2 linked regions of the Rhodovastum atsumiense genome follow. The protein of the gene in region 1 interacts with the protein of each later gene in a pairwise test. Links are inferred from orthologs where the notes say so. Each region holds a gene or a part of one and is shown on either strand. Other genes may lie near its edges. The genes, in order: rnk and NBY65_RS31750.

The links.
Region 2: the proteins of rnk (region 1) and NBY65_RS31750 interact in binary tests that used the Escherichia coli proteins (3 or more experiments, as listed by UniProt). The link is inferred for Rhodovastum atsumiense from one-to-one orthologs.

What each region holds. Positions count from the first base shown.
Region 1 is NZ_OW485601.1:5,240,337-5,249,758, forward strand. The notes cover bases 2,808-5,661. They hold rnk (nucleoside diphosphate kinase regulator), read left to right. Parts: upstream 2,808-3,936; coding sequence 3,937-4,386; downstream 4,387-5,661. Other genes in these bases: hypA (hydrogenase maturation nickel metallochaperone HypA), read left to right, coding at 2,808-3,011; NBY65_RS23640 (hypothetical protein), read right to left, coding at 4,540-5,055; NBY65_RS23645 (glycine zipper domain-containing protein), read right to left, coding at 5,052-5,661. Also shown: NBY65_RS23625 (proton-conducting transporter transmembrane domain-containing protein), read right to left, coding at 1-2,422; more of hypA, read left to right, coding at 2,475-2,807; more of NBY65_RS23645, read right to left, coding at 5,662-5,693; NBY65_RS23650 (SUMF1/EgtB/PvdO family nonheme iron enzyme), read right to left, coding at 5,834-7,411; NBY65_RS23655 (FtsX-like permease family protein), read right to left, coding at 7,414-8,586; NBY65_RS23660 (ABC transporter ATP-binding protein), read right to left, coding at 8,580-9,311. UniProt on the Escherichia coli protein: May act as an anti-Gre factor. Regulates the level of the nucleoside diphosphate kinase Ndk.
Region 2 is NZ_OW485605.1:22,309-31,671, reverse strand. What follows is about bases 3,256-6,050. They hold NBY65_RS31750 (IbrB-like domain-containing protein), read right to left. Parts: upstream 5,074-6,050; coding sequence 4,438-5,073; downstream 3,256-4,437. Other genes in these bases: NBY65_RS31735 (DUF3440 domain-containing protein), read right to left, coding at 5,878-6,050; NBY65_RS31740 (GNAT family N-acetyltransferase), read right to left, coding at 5,344-5,805; NBY65_RS31745 (hypothetical protein), read right to left, coding at 5,067-5,342; NBY65_RS31755 (hypothetical protein), read left to right, coding at 3,785-4,378; NBY65_RS31760 (hypothetical protein), read left to right, coding at 3,256-3,702. Outside these bases: NBY65_RS31785 (hypothetical protein), read left to right, coding at 1-332; NBY65_RS31780 (hypothetical protein), read left to right, coding at 371-1,297; NBY65_RS31775 (hypothetical protein), read left to right, coding at 1,285-1,992; NBY65_RS31770 (hypothetical protein), read left to right, coding at 1,989-2,246; NBY65_RS31765 (phosphoadenosine phosphosulfate reductase domain-containing protein), read left to right, coding at 2,249-3,046; more of NBY65_RS31760, read left to right, coding at 3,124-3,255; more of NBY65_RS31735, read right to left, coding at 6,051-7,209; NBY65_RS31730 (helix-turn-helix domain-containing protein), read right to left, coding at 7,209-7,427; NBY65_RS31725 (C2H2-type zinc finger protein), read left to right, coding at 7,698-8,849; NBY65_RS31720 (ATP-binding protein), read left to right, coding at 8,940-9,363.

The sequences.
Region 1 (9,422 bases):
ACAGGTCGGGGGCCGTGGTCATGCCGAGCAGGCCGGCGACCATCACGAGGAAGGCGGCGTAGAAGCGGGGTTGGGCATGGCCATGCGCGAGATACGCCGTGGCATGGGTCATGTTGAGCGCGGCAACGCCGGCAATCAGGGCGGCGAAGCCAACCGAGAGCAGATCGCCGTGCCCGGCCTGCAGCAGCACGACACCGAGCGCCACCACGAGGGTCGCCACGGCCAGCCGCCCGGCCCAGGTGACCGAAACCCGGCCGATCGCCAGCACGCCGATCGCGCCAAGCATGACCAGGCTGGCGCTCAGCGGCCAGGCGGTCACGAGGTTCGGCAGCACCGCCGGGGCCATCCCGCCGCGCAGGGCGACGAGCGTGCCGACACGGGCCACGAGATCAATCTGGTATCCGGGGACAAGGCCGCCCAGGAGAATGGCCGCGGCCAGCACGCCCATGGCCACCAGCATCGAGGCCGGCGCCTCGCGCAGGCCGGTCGGCCCCGCATAGGGGCGATAGAACAGCACGCCGATGACGCGCGTGTAGTAGACGACGCCGATGATCCCGCCGAGCAGAAGGATCGCGGCAACCGCGTAATCCCCATTGCTGGCTGCGGCGTAGATCATCAGGAACTTGGAGACGAAGCCGGAGAAAGGTGGCAGCCCCATGATGGCCACGCTGGCGAGCGCGTAGGCGCCGGCGGTCAGCGGCATGACGCGGCCGAGCCCGGCCATGTCTTCAATGCGGCGCAGGCCGGCGCGCAGCAGGAAGGCGCCCGCCGCATAGAAGAGCAGGATCTTCATGACCGCGTGGTTGGTGACATGCAGCAACGCCGCGTCCGTCGCCAGCGCCGTGCCGATGCCGAGAATTGCGGCCACTTCGCCGATCTGTGCCAGCGTCGAGAATGCCAGCATCCGCTTCAGTTCGGTTTCAAACAGGGCGCGGATTTCACCATACAGCAGCGTGGCGCAGCCAAGGATCAGCAGGATGGTGCGCAGGTCGATGGCCTCGGTGGAGAAGCGCGCGAGCGCGCCGATGCCGAAAACCGCATATAGGATCTTCACGAACCCGAAGATGCCGGCCTTGGTCAGGATGCCGGAGAGCGGGCCGGACACCGAGGAAGGCGCCTGCGGATGCGCGACCGGCAGCCAGGCATGCAGCGGCACCAGGCCGGCCTTCACGGCGAAGCCAACGAAGAAGCAGGCGGCGGCCAGGAAGCCCGTCAGCGGCGCAATCCGGTCGATCCCGGCGGCGATCGCGGAGAATTCGAAGGAGCCGATTCCGGAATGCACCACGAGGATGCCGAACAGCATCACATAGGCACCGGAGGCACACATCAGGAAGTAGATCAGGCCGGCGCGCAGGGCGCTGCGGGTCTGCTCATGGATGACGAGGAAATAGGAGGTCCAGGTCATCAGCTCCCAATAGACGTAGAAATTCCCCAGCTCATGCGCCGTTGCCAGGCCCAGGAGCGAGCCGAACATGAGGAAGGCGAAGAAATAATAGCGGTTGGTCCATTCCGCATGGGCCATGTAGCCGAGCGAGTAGATCACCATGACGCAGGCGATGCCGGCGAACAGCAGGGCGAACAGCCGGGATGCCGGGTCGAGCGTGTCGTCGACGGCCACCAGGGTCAGGGTGACGACAGCCAGCGCCACCGCCGCGACGTCGCGCCAGCGCGGCGAGAAGCGGCCGATCGCATAGAGAAGAAAGCCGCCGATATAGGGCACCAGCACGAGGGAGGCCCAGGGCGCCTCGAAGGCCGGCACGGCCGTGGCGTCGGTCACGCCGGCAAGCCATTCGGCAAGATGCTGCAGCGGCACGGGCCAGAAGCTGATCAGCGCCGTGACACCGGCCAGCACGGCCGCCACCGGCAGCACCTGCCGTGACACCGGGGCGAGGTCGATGCGCCGCGGCGGCTGCTCGAAGCAGACCCGCTGGATGATCAGCATGTAGTAGACAGCAGCAAGGATCGTCGCGGCCGTGGCGATGGCGGCGAGTTGCCAATGGCCCTGCTCGATGGCCGCGTAAAGGATCAGGAACTTCGAGTACGATCCCTTGAACGGCGACAGCCCCATGACGGAGAACATGCCGAAGCCGAACAGGGTCGCGGGCACCGGCATGCGGTGGCCACTGCCTGCAAGGTCGTTCAGGCTGGCGGAGCCGGTGCGGCGGATCAGGTACCACCCCATCACGACCACCAGGCCGCGCATGACCAGCTGGTAGCCGAGATGCATGAAGGCACCGGTTTCGCCGGCCGGTCCCCCCAGCCCCAGGCCGATCAGCACATAGCCGACTTCGGCGACAGTCGATACGAGGAGGACGCGCGGCAGGTTCGGCAGGCTTGCGAGTGCTGCAGCCTCGCCGAACAAAAGAAATATGGTGCCTACCCAGGCCAAGGCCATGGGATCGAGCACACCCATCGAGAGCATCGGGATCTCCGTCCGGTCACATGGCATCCAGTGCCATCGGGACAGTCGCGCGATGGCGGGCCTGGCGCTGTCAGGCTCCCGACAGGTTCACCTTTTTGGGTGTCGTCTGGGCGACACCGACCGGACCGGGGATGCGCTAGGTCAGGCCCTGCCGGCGAACAGCGGAGACGAAGAGATGCACGAAACAGCCATCGTGCGCGGGCTGATGCGGATCCTGGAACAGAAGGCCGCGGAAAGCGGCATTCGCCGGATCGTCTCGGTGCGGCTGAAGGTCGGCCGGCTGCGCGGGCTGGAATCACGCCAGCTTCGCGGCTGCTTCGCGTTGTTCGCCGAGGACACCCTGGCTGAAGGCGCGCAGTTGATCATCGAGGAGGTGCCGGTGCAGGCGCATTGCCCGGCCTGTGATCGTAGCTGGGTGGCCGCCGCGTACCGGCTGCAATGCCCCGGATGCGGCGGCACGGAGGCGGAGATCCAGACCGGGCGCGAGCTTTACATCGAAAGCTTCGAGGGAGAGCGCGCCTGCCCGAAGGACCGCACTCCCGCAGGCGCTTCCCCATTCGGTCGGCGGCATCGCATTACAACTTTGTAATATATTCCACTTTCCGGGCTCCGTCGCTTTCCGCTGGACCGGAGCGGTTGCGCGTCCCGGATTCGGCCATGGAGCCTCCTTCGAACGGCGGCGTGACTTGACCGAACCCGTCTGGTGGGCAAACTAATCAGCATGGTGTGGGTGAGTGCGATATTCCGGCGCCGGCTGGCGCATGCGGGAAGCCTGATCGCGGGCCTCTAGCCCCAGGTTTGTGGCGGTGCGCGTCCGACGCCCGCCCCAACCTGGGGATGACCTCATTTCTGAGACGCATCAAGCGTGGCCGCCCCGCCGCACCGGTTGGGGCGCCTCTGTCACTTGGAAGGACAGAATCCACCATGTCCATACCGTCTTCGCGGCCCCCCTCAGGGGATCCCGGGCCTGTGGTCCTGCCTGACCTTCCCGCGGACGCCCTGCCGGAACCAGATCCCGACGTGGTGCCTGTCCTGGCTGCGCCCGACTATTCCTGCCTGAAGGGACTGGCCCGGTCCTGGCGCCATCCGGAGGATCCGGTCAAATGGATGCTCACCGACAAGCTTGGCCGGTGTCGCGTGGTGCCGCCCGATGCCGTGTCATCGGGCGTGGCAGTCCTGGGGGCCCGGGTGATCTTTGCCGGCGCGGACGGCGTGCCGGAATCCCGCGTTCTGGTGACGCCCGGGGATGATGCCCGTGAAGGCTTCACTTTATGCGTCACGACACCGGTCGGTGCCGCGTTGCTCGGCGCCTCCGTCGGGCAATCGGTCGAGGCGGCGGAACCGGGCGGGCGCCGCGTTGTCCTGTGTGTCCTGGCCGTGCACCACGATCCTGGTCCGCGCCTCACGGTGGGCAGGCCGTCGGACCGCCGCACATGTCGGGGGAAGGTGAGGCGTGGCGTGACATATCCCCCCGTGCCTCAGGCGAGGCATCGAAACAAGCAGGGAGGAGCTTCATGAATGAAACAGCCAGGGCGGACGCCATGCGCCCGCCGTTGCTGATGTCGGTCGAGGATCACACCCGGCTGGTGGCCCTGGCAGAGGCCGCGGTGCGGCGCAGTCCGCTGGTCGCTCGCCTGCTGATGGAGGAGGTCGACCGTGCCGATGTGGTGCCGGCGGGGCAGATGCCTGCCGGCATCGTGACCGTGGGGTCCGTCGTCGAGTTCGGCGAAGCGAGCACGGGCGAGACACGGCGGGTTCGCGTGGTGCTCCCGGGCGAGGCCGACATTGCCGCGGGGCGCATTTCGGTGCTGTCCCTGGTTGGGGCCGGGCTGATAGGGCTGGCGGAGGGGCAGTCGATCGACTGGCCCACCCAGGATGGCCGGATCAGGAGACTCACCGTGCTGTCTGTCGACGCCGCATCATCCGACGCGGCGGAGGCTGGCACCGCCGCGGTCGTCACATGACCGGATTTCGGCCGCGCGGACCTTCGGTTTGCGCGGTTTGATCACGCCGCCATTGACCCTCCAGTTGGCGCTGAACGACCGGATAGCCGTTCAGCGCCAACGACGAGGCGATGGCGATGATGAGGAAGGGACAGGAGAACCGTCCCGTTGGTGTCAGTCGCGTGGCGCCGCTCGCAACACCGCCTGTTCCAGTGCCCGCACGCGCTGTTGCTGTTGCTGTTGCTCTTCACGCAGGCGCGGGGGCGCGTCCGGCCGGGTGGCCGCCTCGGCCTGCAGGCGTTCCTGTTCGCCGCGCAATTGCCCGAGGTCCTGCTGCAACTGGGCCAGGCGCTTCTGGTCGGCGCCGGCGCGGCTGCGCGCGGACGCGATCGACTGTTGCAGCATCAGCACGCGGGCGCGCTCATCGGCGATGTCGACGCGCAGCCGGGCCTGCGCGGCGGCCGCCTGGTCGCGGCGTGCCATCGCCGCGCGGGCATCTTGTTCGGCCGCATTGCGCTCCTGCTCGACCTGGGCGAGGTCGACCTGCAACTGGTCGACGCGCGCCTGGTAGCCGCCGCCGACCAAGCACCCCCCAACAGTGAAGATGTTGCGATCCCGGTGGGGATCGCAGGGTTGATTGGCACAGGCCGCGAGGCCGAGCGTCAGCGCAAGAACGGCCGAACGTTTCACGCGTCGATGCCTGCCATGTTCTTGTTCAGGCGGTCGAGGCCGTTCTGGGCGCGGTCGGTCTGCTGTTGGATGTCACGGGCCTGCTTTTCCAGCCCCGAGGTGTCCTGTCCCTTCGCCTTCAGATCGGCCACCTGCTGGTAGACGGCGCGGGCCTGGGCGCGGCCGCGCTGCACGGCGGCGCTGGCGGCGTCGCGCTCGGCCTTTGCCTGGGTGAGGGTCGCCTGCTGCTGCTCGGTCAATGCGTGGTTCGCCTGCCACTGCCGGCGCAGGCCGCGCAGCGAGCTTTCGTAGCGGTGCGCCGCCTGCTCCGCCGAGGTGGCGGCCTGGCGCTGCTGCAATGCTGCCTGTTGCGCCGTCGCCGTGCGCTGGCGCAGTTCGTCCTCGACGCTGGCGAATTTCTGCTGCTCGTTGTCCATCGCCGCGCCGGCAACGGTGCCCACCGCTGCCCCGGCCACGGCGCCGATCAGCGCGCCGTTCTTGCCACCGGCGATGCCGCCGATCGCTGCACCGGTGGCACCGCCCACCAGCGCGCCCTGCCCGGCGAGTGGCACATTCGAGCACCCCACGGTGCCGAGCGTCAGCGCCACCGCCATCGTCAGCCGCAGCGAGCGCGGGCACGCCTTCATCATAGTCGACATCAGCTAATCCTTTCTCGTTACTTAACGAGTGGCATCGTATGTTTTCGACTATACAGGCAGCGCCAATATAACTGGAAGTTGAAAAATGGGTGGAAAGATCCCCCGAAGGTAGATTTTTTTGAGCGGAAAATTTTGGTTTATTAACGAATATCCCCGGCGAGCCGGCGGTACGCGTCTTCCGGGGTGACCGTGCGGCCGCTCCGGGCGGTCGCCACCTCGGCCACGAACAGGCCGGCGAAGCGCCGCAGGGTTTCAAACACCGGCCCGCTGTTCTCGTTGTTCCACACGGCCAGTTGCGCCTGCAGCAGCTTCTGCGGGAGTTCCGTCTGTTGCAGGATCAGGCCGGTGAGCACGGCGAAGCTGGTGTCGCGGGCGGTGGTGTATTGTTCCACCGCGCGCCGGGCGGTTTGCAGCCGGTCGGTTTCCGCCGCTGTCAGCGTCCGCCCCCGCAGCGCCGTTTCGGTTTCCGCCAGATAGGCGCGATGCCCGAGCACCCCCCGATGTTCGTTGCGGAAGGCGCGGATCAGCACGGCGCCGGCGCCGATCGCGCTGCGGGCGGCACGTTCGCTGGCCTGCAGGCGGTTGGCGCGCTCGTTCTCCACCGCGCCACGCAGCGCCGCCACCGCCCGTCGCTGCGCCGGATCACTGATCGCCTCCTCCAGCGAGCGCGCCAATGCCTGCGGGTCGGCGGCCGGCGAGAGCGCCTCGTCCTGGCGGGCGGTTTCCTGGTCCCAGGCCTGGCGCAACGCGCCGTCGGCGGTGAGGTCGGTGAGGATCGGCAGTCCGAGCGCTACCCGCAGCCCGAGCGTCGCCGGGGCGGTGGGGGAGCCGTCTTCCTGCACCGGCGGATATTCCACCCGCAGGCTGCTGCGGATGGTGTCGGCGGCGGCGCCGATATCGCCACCGCGCGCCGTGATGCCGCCCGCCCGTCCGCCCGCGCGCCCGCCGCGCGTCAGGCGGTAGGGGTCGAGCACCATCTCGGCGACGTTGCCGAGCATGTCATAGAGGCCGAGCCGGTCGGGCTTCAGCAGGCCGACCGGCTGCGGCGGCGCCCGCCGGCCGACCCGGCGCAACTGTGCATAGGCGGTGACCGGCTCGTCCATCGGCGGCAGGCGCTGGCGGAATTCGTTGGGCGTCACGGCGCCGCCGCCGCGCACGGCGAATTCCCACTCGGCCTCGGTGGGCAGGCGGACATAGGCGCGCGCCACGCCCTCGGCGGGCAGTGCCGTCGCGCGCAGCTTCAGCGCCGCCTGGGTGGCCGCTTCTGTGAAGCGGATCGCCTCGGCCCAGCTCACCCCGCCTTGCGGCAGCCGCCGCTGCTCGGCCGGCAGGGCGGCGAGCGCCTCGCACCCGCTCGTCACCGCCACGTACTGGCTGCGCGTGACCTCGTACTTGCCCAGCCAGAAATGCGCCGAGGCGCCGCGCCCGAAGGCGCCGGCCAGGAAAGCCTCGTGCACGAACTCGGAATAGGGGAGGCTCGCCTGTTCGTCGCCGAGCAGTTCCCGCCGGTCCGACAGCGGGCTGTCGGCCACCGGCGCCGGCACGCGACGGAACACCAGCGCCTGCTCGCAGGGCAGCGGCACGATCAGGTCGCCCTCGGCGGGGCGAGGGTTCCAGTCGGGCGCCCCGGTCGGGGCGGGCGGGGCCGCGGCGCGCGGGGCGGCGAGCGGCAGGCACAGCAGCGCGCCGAGCAGCAGCGCGGGATGGCAGCGAGGCATGGTCAGGTCTCCCGTAATCCTTCCGCCGGGGCAATGCGTAGCACCGGCCGCGCCGCCGCCGCGCCGGCGAGCAGCGCCAAAGCTAGGCTCGCGCCCAGCGCCGCCAGCAGGTCGCCGGGGGCGAGGCGGCACAGCGTGTCCTCGCCAAGCAGGCCGCGGCCGTAGGCAAGGTTGATCAGCACGCCCACCGTCAGGGCCACGAGCGCCCCCAGCACGGTGCCGGCGCCGGCCAGGGCCACCGCCTGCGCCAGCGGAAAGCCCGCCAGCCGGCGCGGCGGCACCCCGAGCAGCCGCAGCAGCGAGAGGTCGCGGGTCTTGCGGAGCACGTTGGCGCCGAGGCTGGCCGCCAGTGCCACCCCCACCCCGGCGGCGGCGCAGGCGGTGAGGATGGCGAACAGGGCGGAGAGGCTGCGGCCGATCTCCAGCGTCCATTCGATCCGCGCCACGTCGGTGCGCACCTCCAGCCCCTGGTCGAGCAGAAGACGTTCCAAGATAGCAACGTCAGTGATGTCGCGGGCGTACAGGCGGAAGCTGGGAAAGGCGTAGTCATCGGCGACCGCGTCGGTGCCGCGTTCCTGGAACCGCTCCAGCCCGGCGGCGAGCGCCAGCGGCGCGAACACCACGGCGTTCTGGGTGGCGCTCTCCGGGGCGATGGCGCCGACCGTCACGGTGGCGTCGTTGCGGCGGTTCCCTTCGGGGCCGCGCCGCAGCGCCCATACCACCAGCCGGTCCCCCACCGCGAACCGGCCCTGCCGGGCGAGCCGCGCGCTCAGCACCACGCTGGCCGGGCCGATCGCCGTCGCCGCCGGGCCGAGCAGCGGATCCCCGGCGGCCGACACCCAGAGATCGGCGTTCAGCCCGGTCACCGGGTCCTCGGGGCGGGCGACATCCACCGGCTGGGCCAACTGGCGCAGCCGGGGCGCCACGAAGGCAACATCGGGCCGGGCGCGCAACGCCTCGAACCAGGCGGGCGGGAAGCTGCCATGGCCGCGCAGGGCCAACTGGCGCGATTGCGGGTCGCTGCGCAGGGCCGTCATCAGGTGGTCCACCACGCCGGTCTTCAGCCCGAGCAGCAACAGCAGCGGCGCCACCACCGCGGCCACCGTCAGGGCGGCGCAGGCAGAGAGGCGCCACTCGTGCCAGGCATCGGCGAGGGCGAGGCGCAGGATCAGCATGGCGCCGCTTCCGCTGCCGCGCGCGCCACCGTCTCCCCGCCCTCGGCGACGACGGCGAAGCCCAGCACCGGCAACCCGAGCCGCGCCACCGCCGCGTGGTCATGGGTGGCGATCACCAGGGCCGCGCCGGCCGCCGCCGTCTCGGCCAGCAGCAGCTCCAGCACCTGCGCCGCACGCGGCGGGTCGAGCGCGGCGGTGGGCTCGTCGGCCAGCACCAGGGCAGGCTGATGGGCGAGGGCACGGGCGATCGCGGCGCGCTGGCGCTGCCCCACCGAGAGCGCCGCCGGCAGCTTCCCCAGTTGCCCGGCAATGCCGAGCCGCCCCGCCAGCGCCTCCACGCGCGCCCGGCCGGGCAGGCCGCAGATGCGGCGGGGCAGGGCGATGTTGTCGCCCACCGAGAGGAACGGCAGCAACGCGCCGGTCTGCGGCACGTAGCCGATGTGGCGGGCACGCAGCGCATCGAGCGTGCCGCGCCGCCAGCCGGCCAGGATGTCACACGCCGCGCCGCCGACATGCAGCGTGAAACCGGCAGCATCATCAGGGCGCAGCGCCAGCGCCAGCAGGTCGAGCAGCGTGCTCTTGCCGCTGCCCGACGGGCCGAGCAGCGCCAGCCGCGCCCCAGCCCTCAGGCATAGCTCTGGCACCTCCACCCGGAAGGCATGCTCGCCGGCGCCACGGCGAATCACCGCGGTGCGCAGGTCGAGCAATGGCGGAGCATGGGTCATGCCTGAGCACTGCTTGTGCAGGCGGGGCTCCGCCCCCGCACCCCGCCAGGGCGCTGCCCTGGACCCGGCAGGGGTCGCAGACCCCTGCACCCCCTGGGTTCCAAGGGCTCG
Region 2 (9,363 bases), on another replicon or contig:
CCGCCGCGAAGCGCGCCGACAGCCTGCCCACGTTCATCGAGCGGCTGATGCCCCGCCTTGGGTGCGAGGTGCTCCGCCCGGTCCGGGAAGCCGGAGAGGAACAGGGGGCGACGCGCGACTTCGCATCGCTGACCTCCATCCTCGACGCCCCGCCCGCCGACCCGCATGCCGTGCTGCGCGTGCTGCACCGCGAGACGTCGCTGTGCGTCCTGCTCGTCCGGGAGCGCCTCGAGCGCGAGCGCGTCGCCCGTGAGGCCGCCAAGGCCGCCGGGAAGCAGGGCGTCATCGATGAGGGAGCTGAGTTCCAGCTGGAGCTCTTCGAGGCCGCCTGACCTCTCACCAGACATCCCATCCTTCAAGGAGACCACACGTGCCCAACAACGTCCTCAAGACCATCAAGCTGACCGGCCACTTCACCGCCCTGTCGCCCGTCTCGCACATCGGCGAGGTCGTCAGCACGACGGCCTACCTGGCGCAGGACATCATCGTGCAGCCGGACGGCAGCGTGGTGGAAGTGTTCTCCTACTCGGGTAACGGCTGGCGCGGCGGGCTGCGCGACATCATGGCGCGCCGCGTGTGCGCCGCCCTGGACTGCCGCCTGCCCGGCGATGCGTTCCACCTCCTGTTCAGCGGCGGCCGCCTGGACATGGCCGAGAAGCGAGTCGACCTGGAGGCGGCCCGTCGCATCCGGGCGACCGTGCCGATGTTGGCGCTCCTGGGCGGCGGCGTCGGCTCCGAGATCCTGCAAGGGCGGCTGCGGGTGACCAACAGCTACCCGCTGTGCCGCGAGGCCATCCCAGTCCTGCCGGAGGAGGACCACGCCGAGGCGTCCGTCATCCGTTACGGCAGCCTGACGTGGGAGAAGGAGTTCTCGCGCAAGGACGACGGCAAGCTGGGCTGGACCGCCGACTGGTTGGCGCGAGACGAGGCGCCCAGGAACACGAGGGTCGCCGACCAGATGCGGATGACCTCCGAGCTGCTGGCGCCCGGGGCGAAGCTGCGCACCGAAATCCACGGCGCCTATGTCAGCCGCGTGGAACTCGGCTGCCTCGTCGCCGCCCTGAACGATTTCGGCGCCAGCCCCTTCATCGGCGGCCAAAACAACAAGGGGCACGGGCTGGTCAGGCTCGCCTACGCGCTCGTCGCCGACGGCAAGCGGCATGAGGGCTTCGTGCGCGTGTGCCCGCACGACGGCGTTCGCCTGTCGCCGTTCGCCCGGGAGGTGATGGGCGAATACGAGGCGCACCTGGCGGCCAGCGTCGACGCGGTGAAGGAGGTGCTCGGGTGCGCAGCCTGACCTCTCTCGAGGTCACCCAGGGGGCGTTCCGCCCCCTGACGGTGACCGCCTACACGCCCGCGGGCTACGCCTCGGCCGACGCGTGGTCCCCCAGCATCGACGGCATGCTCGCCTGGGCGGCAATGCGGGAGCGCCTGGGCCCCGACTTCGGCACGAACCTAGACCTCGCGCCCGTCGAAGGGTTGCCCCTGCAGGTCGTCATGCACGGCGACCTGTGGTGGTACGCAGCCGGGATGCCGGAGCCGTCGGAGATCCTCGGCCAGCGCGACAAGTACTTCCATCGGCGGTTCAACAGCGTGGACGCCGAGCGCTGGTTCAACGGCCGGAAGGTCGAGACGGCGACGGGCCCGCACAAGAACCTCCGCAAGCCTCACTTCGTCAGCACGTGCGCCAGCGTGTCGTGGAAGTGCATCGGCGACCCGAGGGAGGTGGAGCGCTTGGTAACGCAGATGACGTCTGTCGGCTCTGGCCATTCGCGCGGACTGGGGCAGGTCAGCCGCTGGGAGATCAGGGATGGCTTCGCGGGCGAGATCGTACGCCCGGTTCCCATCGGCTACGCAGAGGAGCACGGCATCCGCGGGCGGCGGGCGATGCACGCTATCCGGCCGCCCAAGCACCTCGCGGCAAACAGCGTCATGTGCGTGGTGCCCGACCCGTTCGAGGCCCTCGCCGCAAGCGCGAGGGCGGCGGCATGAGCATCGCCGGCGGCTACTTCGTCACGCCGCATGCCGTCCGGCGGTTCCGGGAGCGCATCGCGCCGCTCCCGGAGCGCCATGCGCTGGCGGCCATCATCAAGTCCTTGGAGTCGCCTGACGTGCGCCTGAAGCCGCAGCGCGATGGGGTGACGGTGGTGGTCCGCACCAGGGCGCCCTTCCGCTTCCGGGCCTTCGTGGTGCCCTCGGAGCACCCGGGCGGCATGCCTGCCGTCGCCACCATCTTCGAGGGCTGACGATGCGCTACGTCCAGGACTTCAGCATGGAGGCCGCGCGCCTCCATGCCAGGCTGCCCGCCCACAAGCGGGCGGTCGAGCGCGCCGCCGGGCGCGTCCGCGAGGCGCTGGCGGCCGCACCGGGCACGTGGGCGGTCGGCTGCTCCGGGGGCAAGGACAGCACCGCCGCGCTCGCCGTCGCAGTCGAGGCGGGCTGGAGGGGCCCGGTGTTCCACTTCGCCTACCGGGGCGACTACGACCCGCAGCCGACGGCGAACGCGTGCGCGCTCGCCGTCCGCTGGGGGCTGCCGTTCGTCATGGTCGAGGTCGCCTCCGAGATGGAGGCCATCGACCGCGTGGGCGCTGACCGCTTCTTCGCGCCTGGCGCTGTCGGCCAGGAGGCCGTCACGGAGGCGGCTCGCTGGTGGGAGCGGACCTACAAGGCCGAGCTCACGGCGTTCCAGGAGCGCCAGGGGTGGACGGGCATCATCATGGGCATGCGCCGCGAGGAATCGATGGCGCGCGCGATCACCATCTCTCGCAAGGGCTGGCTCTACCGCGTCGCCAGCCGCCCCGGATGGACATGCTGCCCGCTGCACGACTGGAGCGGGCGCGATGTCTGGGCAGCAATCCTTGGCCGAGGGCTGCCCTACCTCGCGCGCTACGACGAAGCGGAGGACCGCGTCTGGGAACGCTCGGACGACGCCTGGTTCGCGCCGAATGTCTGGGCGCGCGGTATGGCCAGGCGCATCCAGCTCCGCGACCCGGAACTCTGGCACGCCCTCGTCGAGCGCTACCCCGGCCTTTCCCAGGAACTGTGACTTTCCCCCGGCGCACGCCGGGAAAGCGGACAGGCCGCCCTCGCAGCGCGGCCGCATGCCGAGAAAGGAAGATGCCAGTGGAAACCACCATCAACAGACTGCCCGGAGCTGTCGGCGATACCGTAATGGACGCGTCTGGCAGTTTCGGGCTGCGCTGCGCGACACCAGGAACGGTCTGCGCCGTCGGGCCGACCGGACGTTCCTCCAAGTGGAGCGTCAACAGAGACATCGCCGCCGACCTCATGGCGACCTGCATCGGCAGGCTCACCGATTCCGACGCGCGCATGTTCGACGAAGTCTGGGACGAGGAGGCCGAATTCTCGGTCTGCGGCATCATTGATGCCCTGGCCGGATACTCGCTCCCCCTGTTCGGCCTCGAGCATCCCTCGCCCTGCGAGGGGGCCCGGCCCGACTACCTGCTCCGGCTGCAGCCGTGCCGCGACGGGTTCGTGAGGCTCGCGGCGTTCTCAGGTGAGATGTCGGTAAACGGCACGACCCCCGAGACCGCCGTGACCATCGCATGCCGCTGGGATGCCAGCGATGTCCTGGAAAGCCTGGCGTCCGAGTTCGGCCGCCAGTCGGAACAGGTCGCCCGCGCCGCGCTGGCGCGGTGGGACTCCGAAACCGCGCCGCTGTCGTTCGCTGCGGACGCGTGACCCCATCCGGCTCGCCGCCGGCAACAGGGAATGGCCGCCCCCGCAGCGCGGCCGCCATCACCATCACCAAGGACACCAAACCATGACCACGACCATCATCCCACAGCTGCTGTCGACGACCGTCATGGACGCCTCTGGCCTGTTTGGCATCGAGCGGACGGGAACCGACATGCTGCGCGCCGTCGGCCCGCACGGACACATCTCCGAGTGGGCGGTCACCGATGCCGTCGCCGAGCAGCTCGTTCTGTGTGGGATGCCGGACGGGGACGAGATCGCCGCCATGCTCGAGGACGGAGAGTGCGACGAGGCCGCGAACGAGGCGTGGCAGTTCGTCAACGCGTGGGACCACATGGCCGAGGGCACGGTCCTCACGCACATCGCCGCCATCCTCTCCAATGTCGGCGCCAAGGTCCGGCTCCGCTGCGGCCTGGCCTGGGTGCAGCCGTCGCCGGACGGACTCATCTACCTCGCCACGGCGTTCGAGGAGCGGTCCTCCGTCGGCGTCCGTCCGGAGGCGGCCGCTTCCATCATGAGCTGGTGGGAGGGCGTGGACGCCGCCGCCGACCTGGCGTCCGAGTACGCCGAAGACCCGGCCGACATCGCCAGGGCCCTGCTGCGGCGCTGGGACATCAACGCCGCGGCGATGGCGGCGGCCGCCGAACGCACGGCGGCCTGACGCGAAGCGGGGCGGCCGTGGGACCGCCCCGCTTCCGGGTCGCCCTGCTCAGCCGCCGACTATTCCCAGGCTTTCGAGAACTCCCTGTCGGCGAACGCCGCCGCCAACCCGGTCGTCTGTCTGAGGCGCAGGACCTCGTCCGCGTCCATGCCGAGTTCCTTGCCGATCTTCTCCTGGTCCCAGCCGCGCCGATGGAGGTCGACAACGATGTCGGCCATCGTGTCGACGCTGTGCTTGCCGCGTGCCCGGTTGTGCCTGATCGTGGCGGCCATCCGATCCTCGCGCGACGTCCGGCCCGCGTTGATGACGGCGATCGGCAGCCGCCCTTTCACGCGCTTCCGGACGGCGCCGACCTCGCGGCCGACGCGGTTGCGGTGGAAGCCGTCCACGATTTCGTAGCGGCCGTCTTCCTCCGACATGGCGACGATTGGCTGTGTGTAGCCGTCCGCCTGGATAGAGAGCTGCAGGAGACGCATCTCGGGCGGGGCGACCGAGTTCGGGTTGTAGTCGTTGGCGTGAACGGCGTCCTGCCTGACCCAGATGACACAATCTACCGGCTCGCTCCGCATCGGCGAGTGTTCGTGCAGCGCCAGCCGGATCTCGTTGACCGCGTCCATGCGCGCGTCGTCCGGCAGGGCGTCCAGTTCGGCGAAGAGCGCCTTGGCCTGGGCGACGATGTCCTGTGTGCTCACGATGCCTTCCCCCTTATCTTGCCCGCCAACTTCCGCAGCGAGGCGGCCTGGCGGTCGTGTTCGGCAGCCTCGGCCTCGAGGAGCGCCGGGAGCGCCGCAGCCACCCAGGCAGGAACCGGGCGGTCGCCGGCGACCCACATCCGCACCAGCCTGTCGGAGAGTTCCTTCTTGGCGCCCGACGGATGCAGCGGCCCCAGGGCGCGCGCCATCGGCCGCTGCCAGTCCGCCCCGAAGGCCGCCTCTCCGGCGGTCCTGAGGAGGTCCAGCGACATGTCAGGCCGCCTTGGCCGTTGGGGCTGCGGTCAGGTCGCGCTCCATGTAGGACCACGAGCCGCGCTGCTGGTACGTGGCGAACCCGCGGGCTTCGAGGGCGCGCGCCAGGACGCGGGTGCAGACGCGCAGGTGCGTGACCTCCGCCGACCGCGCCAGCGCGATGCGGCGGTCGAACAGCTCCTTCCAGATCCCCTGCCAGCGGTGCGATGGCTTCACGTAGCCGAAGTCCAGCCACGCCGGGTCGCCCGACTTCCTGGGCGCGACGAACGCGCCGCAGCCGACGACCTCGTCGCCGTCAAGGGCGAACACCCAGGTGTAGCGCTCGTTGTTGACGATCTGGCTGCCGATCTCCTTCACGGCCGCCGCATCGGTCGCGAGCGGGCCCAGCTTCACCCAGAAGGCGGCGCCGTCGGCCTGGGTCAGCGTCACGTAGGTGAGGGCGGTCTCGGTGTGCTTCGTCATCTTCCCCTCCGTGCCGACCTCGCGTCGGCTTGTGTTCCTAATATATAGGAACTATTGCGCATAAGGCAAGCGTCATGCGCACGCCGAATGCGAGAAAGTTGTTGACGCTGCCTCGGAGGAAGCCCCGCTGGCCATGATGCCCCACTCCTCGCGGCGCCTGGCCATGATGCGCTGGTAGCGCTCGTAGCTCTGGGTCTTCGTTGGCGAGAATCCAATGGTCTTGCACCAATAATCGTTGCGCATGAGGCACTTGCAGACGCGGCGCCAGGAGGCGACGTCCTTGACCCCCGTGTCGCCGTCCTTGCTGTCGGGGATATTGAGGTCGGGGTAGCCGTGCTGCTGGTAGTAGCGCAGCCACGTGGCGATCTTGCTCCGGTAGTGCTCCGCCGTGGCATGCGGCATCGTGTCGAGCAGGAACTCGGCGTACGCCTTCCAGGTCGGCATGTTGGGCGGGAGGCGGACCTTGCCGACCCCGGCGACGTTCCCGCGCTCGCGGCTGTAGAGCGCCCCGGTGTTGGCGCCAGCCACACGGTTGACCACCTTCTGCCAGGTCTCCGGCTCGACGATGTGGTAGAGCCAGAGGCCCTTCCTCTGTTCGTCGCCATACGGCTCGCAGATGCGCATCTGCGAAAGCTTGAGGCCCGCCTTGTGCATCATGTCGTAGAGCGGGTTGTAGGCCAGCCCGAACTTGCCCAGGTAGGTGAACAGATCCTCGGTGCGCCAGTCGTAGATCGGCGAGCAGTTGTAGATCGGCGCGTCCGCCGTCCCCAGGTTCAGCTTCACCGTCCAGGACCGACCTTCCAGGCGCTCGTGACCGATGCGGACGACCTCGCCCGTGTCGGGGTCGATGCGGTCCCGGCCGCCGCGGTCGACGACGTCCATGTAGCGCGTGCTCGCCTCGTCGCCCCTGATGCCCAGGAGGCAAGCGGTCGGCTTGCCGCCGGAATACCAGACGGCGAAATCGCGCACGAACTCCTCGAACGTGTCGTGCGGCTTGAAGAAAGGCAACCGGTCGGCCGGGAACGCTTCGGGCGGCATCTCGCGAACCCAAATGTCGCGCTTGGCCGGATCCCACGGCGCCCATTCCGGCTCGATCTGGCTGCACGCATTAGTGGTCCGCAGCGGGAGGCAGATCCAGTGCGGCTCGATACAATCCGCGTACTCGGCCAGCATGTGCCGGACGTGCGCGATCGTCATCTCCATTTGGGCTTCCCAGTCGATGAAGAGCAGCCCGATCCGGCGGCCGCGCCTGCGGGCCTCGGCGCAGGCCAGGTGCATCAGGACCGTACTGTCCTTGCCGCCGGAGAAGCTCACGTAGAGCCGTTCCGGGAAGCGGTCGAACGTCCAGGCGATGCGCTCCTTGGCGGCGGTCAGGACGTCGATGTCGAGGTAACGCTTGCCCATCAGACCCGCCCTCCCTCGGCATTCCGGGCGGCCGCCAGCTCGGCCTGCAGGCCGACAACCGCCAGGGCGATCTTGCGCGGCACGGGCAGCTGCCCGGTCTCCCAACGGCCGATGCTCGACTTGCCGACCCCGAGGCGCCGGGCCCACTCGCGCACGGGCAGCCCGGACCGGATCCGCGCTTCCCTCAGGCCCTGGCCGTCCATCTCCCCCGTCGCCATCCGCTCCTCCTCACGCTGTCCCCACAGCGGGGACACACTGAGGTTGGGGCCGGCCAAGGCGCAGATCAAGCCGGCCGGCGAGAAAAAAGTGATCTAAATCAATATGTTGACAAGGATTCGATGCGATGGCGGCCTTCATGTGAAGGGGACGGCCTGGGGGCGCACGGCGCCGCCGGGAAGCCCTGGCGAGCTTGCCGTGTACGGGCAGATTGGGCTGCAATAGCAACGACAGTGCCGGGCGCGCGGCGCCCCTGTGATCGGGAGGCCGTATTGACCGCGGATGTCGCGCCCAATGTGCTTGACGCAATCTGGGCGGCTCTCAAGGCTCCCTCGGAGCGGTCGTTTGCCGGCGCCGAGGGGACAAGGATCGCCCATCTTCTCCGGGACCGCTGGATCGACAGGGTATGCGTCTCCGACCTCATCGAGGACCACGACCAGAGGCTGCGCGACGTGGACCTCGGAGAGCTTGCGCGGATTGCAGGCGTGCCGTTCCGCATGGCCTACCGCCTGACCGGGCGGAAGACGCAACGGTACTTCAGCGGGAGCGAGGCCATGGCGCCGGCGGATGCGGCGGCGTTCATGATCTGGCTGGAACGCCTGGGCTTCGCGGTCGACCCGTCGGCGATGGTGGCGGCCGTCCTTCCAACCCTGAAAGGGCTTGAGCGGGCGACCGACGGGGAGGTGGACGTCCTGAACTTTGCCCACAGCCGGCACCGGATGTTCCCCCTCACCTTGGAACGGGCTGGCGCCGTTCATTCGAGAGGGAAGACCGAGGCCCTGAAGACGCCAGCGCACTACCGCGCCGAGGCGGCCTTCGGGGCGGACGGCGTGCTGCTCCGCCTGACGGTCCACGCGCCGCGCTACCGCCTCCGCCCGGAGCCGGAGCTGACACGCTGCGACGAGTGCGGCATGAGCTACATGAAGGGCGACCCGGACGACGGGGTCATCCATCGCGCCCACCACAAGAAGACGATGCGGATTCTCCAGCCGTCCCCGGACACCCGCGCGGCCGCGGCGCTTGCCAAGGGATGGACGGGGGAAGTGGGAAGCAAGTCGCCCAGGTGGATGCAGGACGCCATGTATCGGCGCGCGGTCGCCTTCAAACGGGAGATGGGGTACGACTTCCCGCAGTGGGATCCCAAAGGGGAGCGGGAACCCACAGTCCGAGGGCACCTGTTCGTCGATCCGGACGGCACGATCCAGGGGGCCTGCTGTTTCAGGTGGCGAGAACGGAATCAGGCCGGGTGGTGGCTTGACTGGATCTGGCTGGCCAAAGGTGCCCGGCGCCGCGGCATCCTGACCCGCCACTGGGCAGGGTTCCGGGCCGCTTACGGTGCCTTTCGCATCGAGCCGCCGCTGTCCGAGGCGATGCAGGCATTCGCGGCGAAGGCGGGGGTGCCATTCGCGCAGGTGCCGCTGTGAATGGCCATCCCGTAGCGCTGGCCGTCAGCCTTCATGGCGCCATGAAGGCTGACGAGATGGTGGGGCACGTATATTGTGGCAACCCATCCGATGCCATGGCACAAGGGTTGCCTTGCCTGCCCCGAGAGCGAACAAGAAATGCGTTTTCTAATTCTGCGCGTGCTTACCCATAGCGAACTGGGAATGTTTCACGAGTATCGGCGGCAGGGAAAAGAAGGCTCCAAGCAGCGCGCTGTGAATTTCGATTGGGATGTTGTTGACCGCGTCTTTCCGGCGGCCAAGGACACCGAGAAAATTGATATCGAAATGCGGTATCAGACTGATACCGGTGTGGCTGAAAGGCCACACTGGTTGAAACGCCAAGAGAAGAACTGGCGACTGGAAGGGAACTGCCCGAGGGACAAGTGCTACGCCTTCGTCGACCCGGGGTGTCTGTTCGCGATGGAGGTCGACGCGAGTACATCCCCAGCCACTGGGGCATGGGCGGTGTTCCCCGAGGATGACGAGGTGGCCC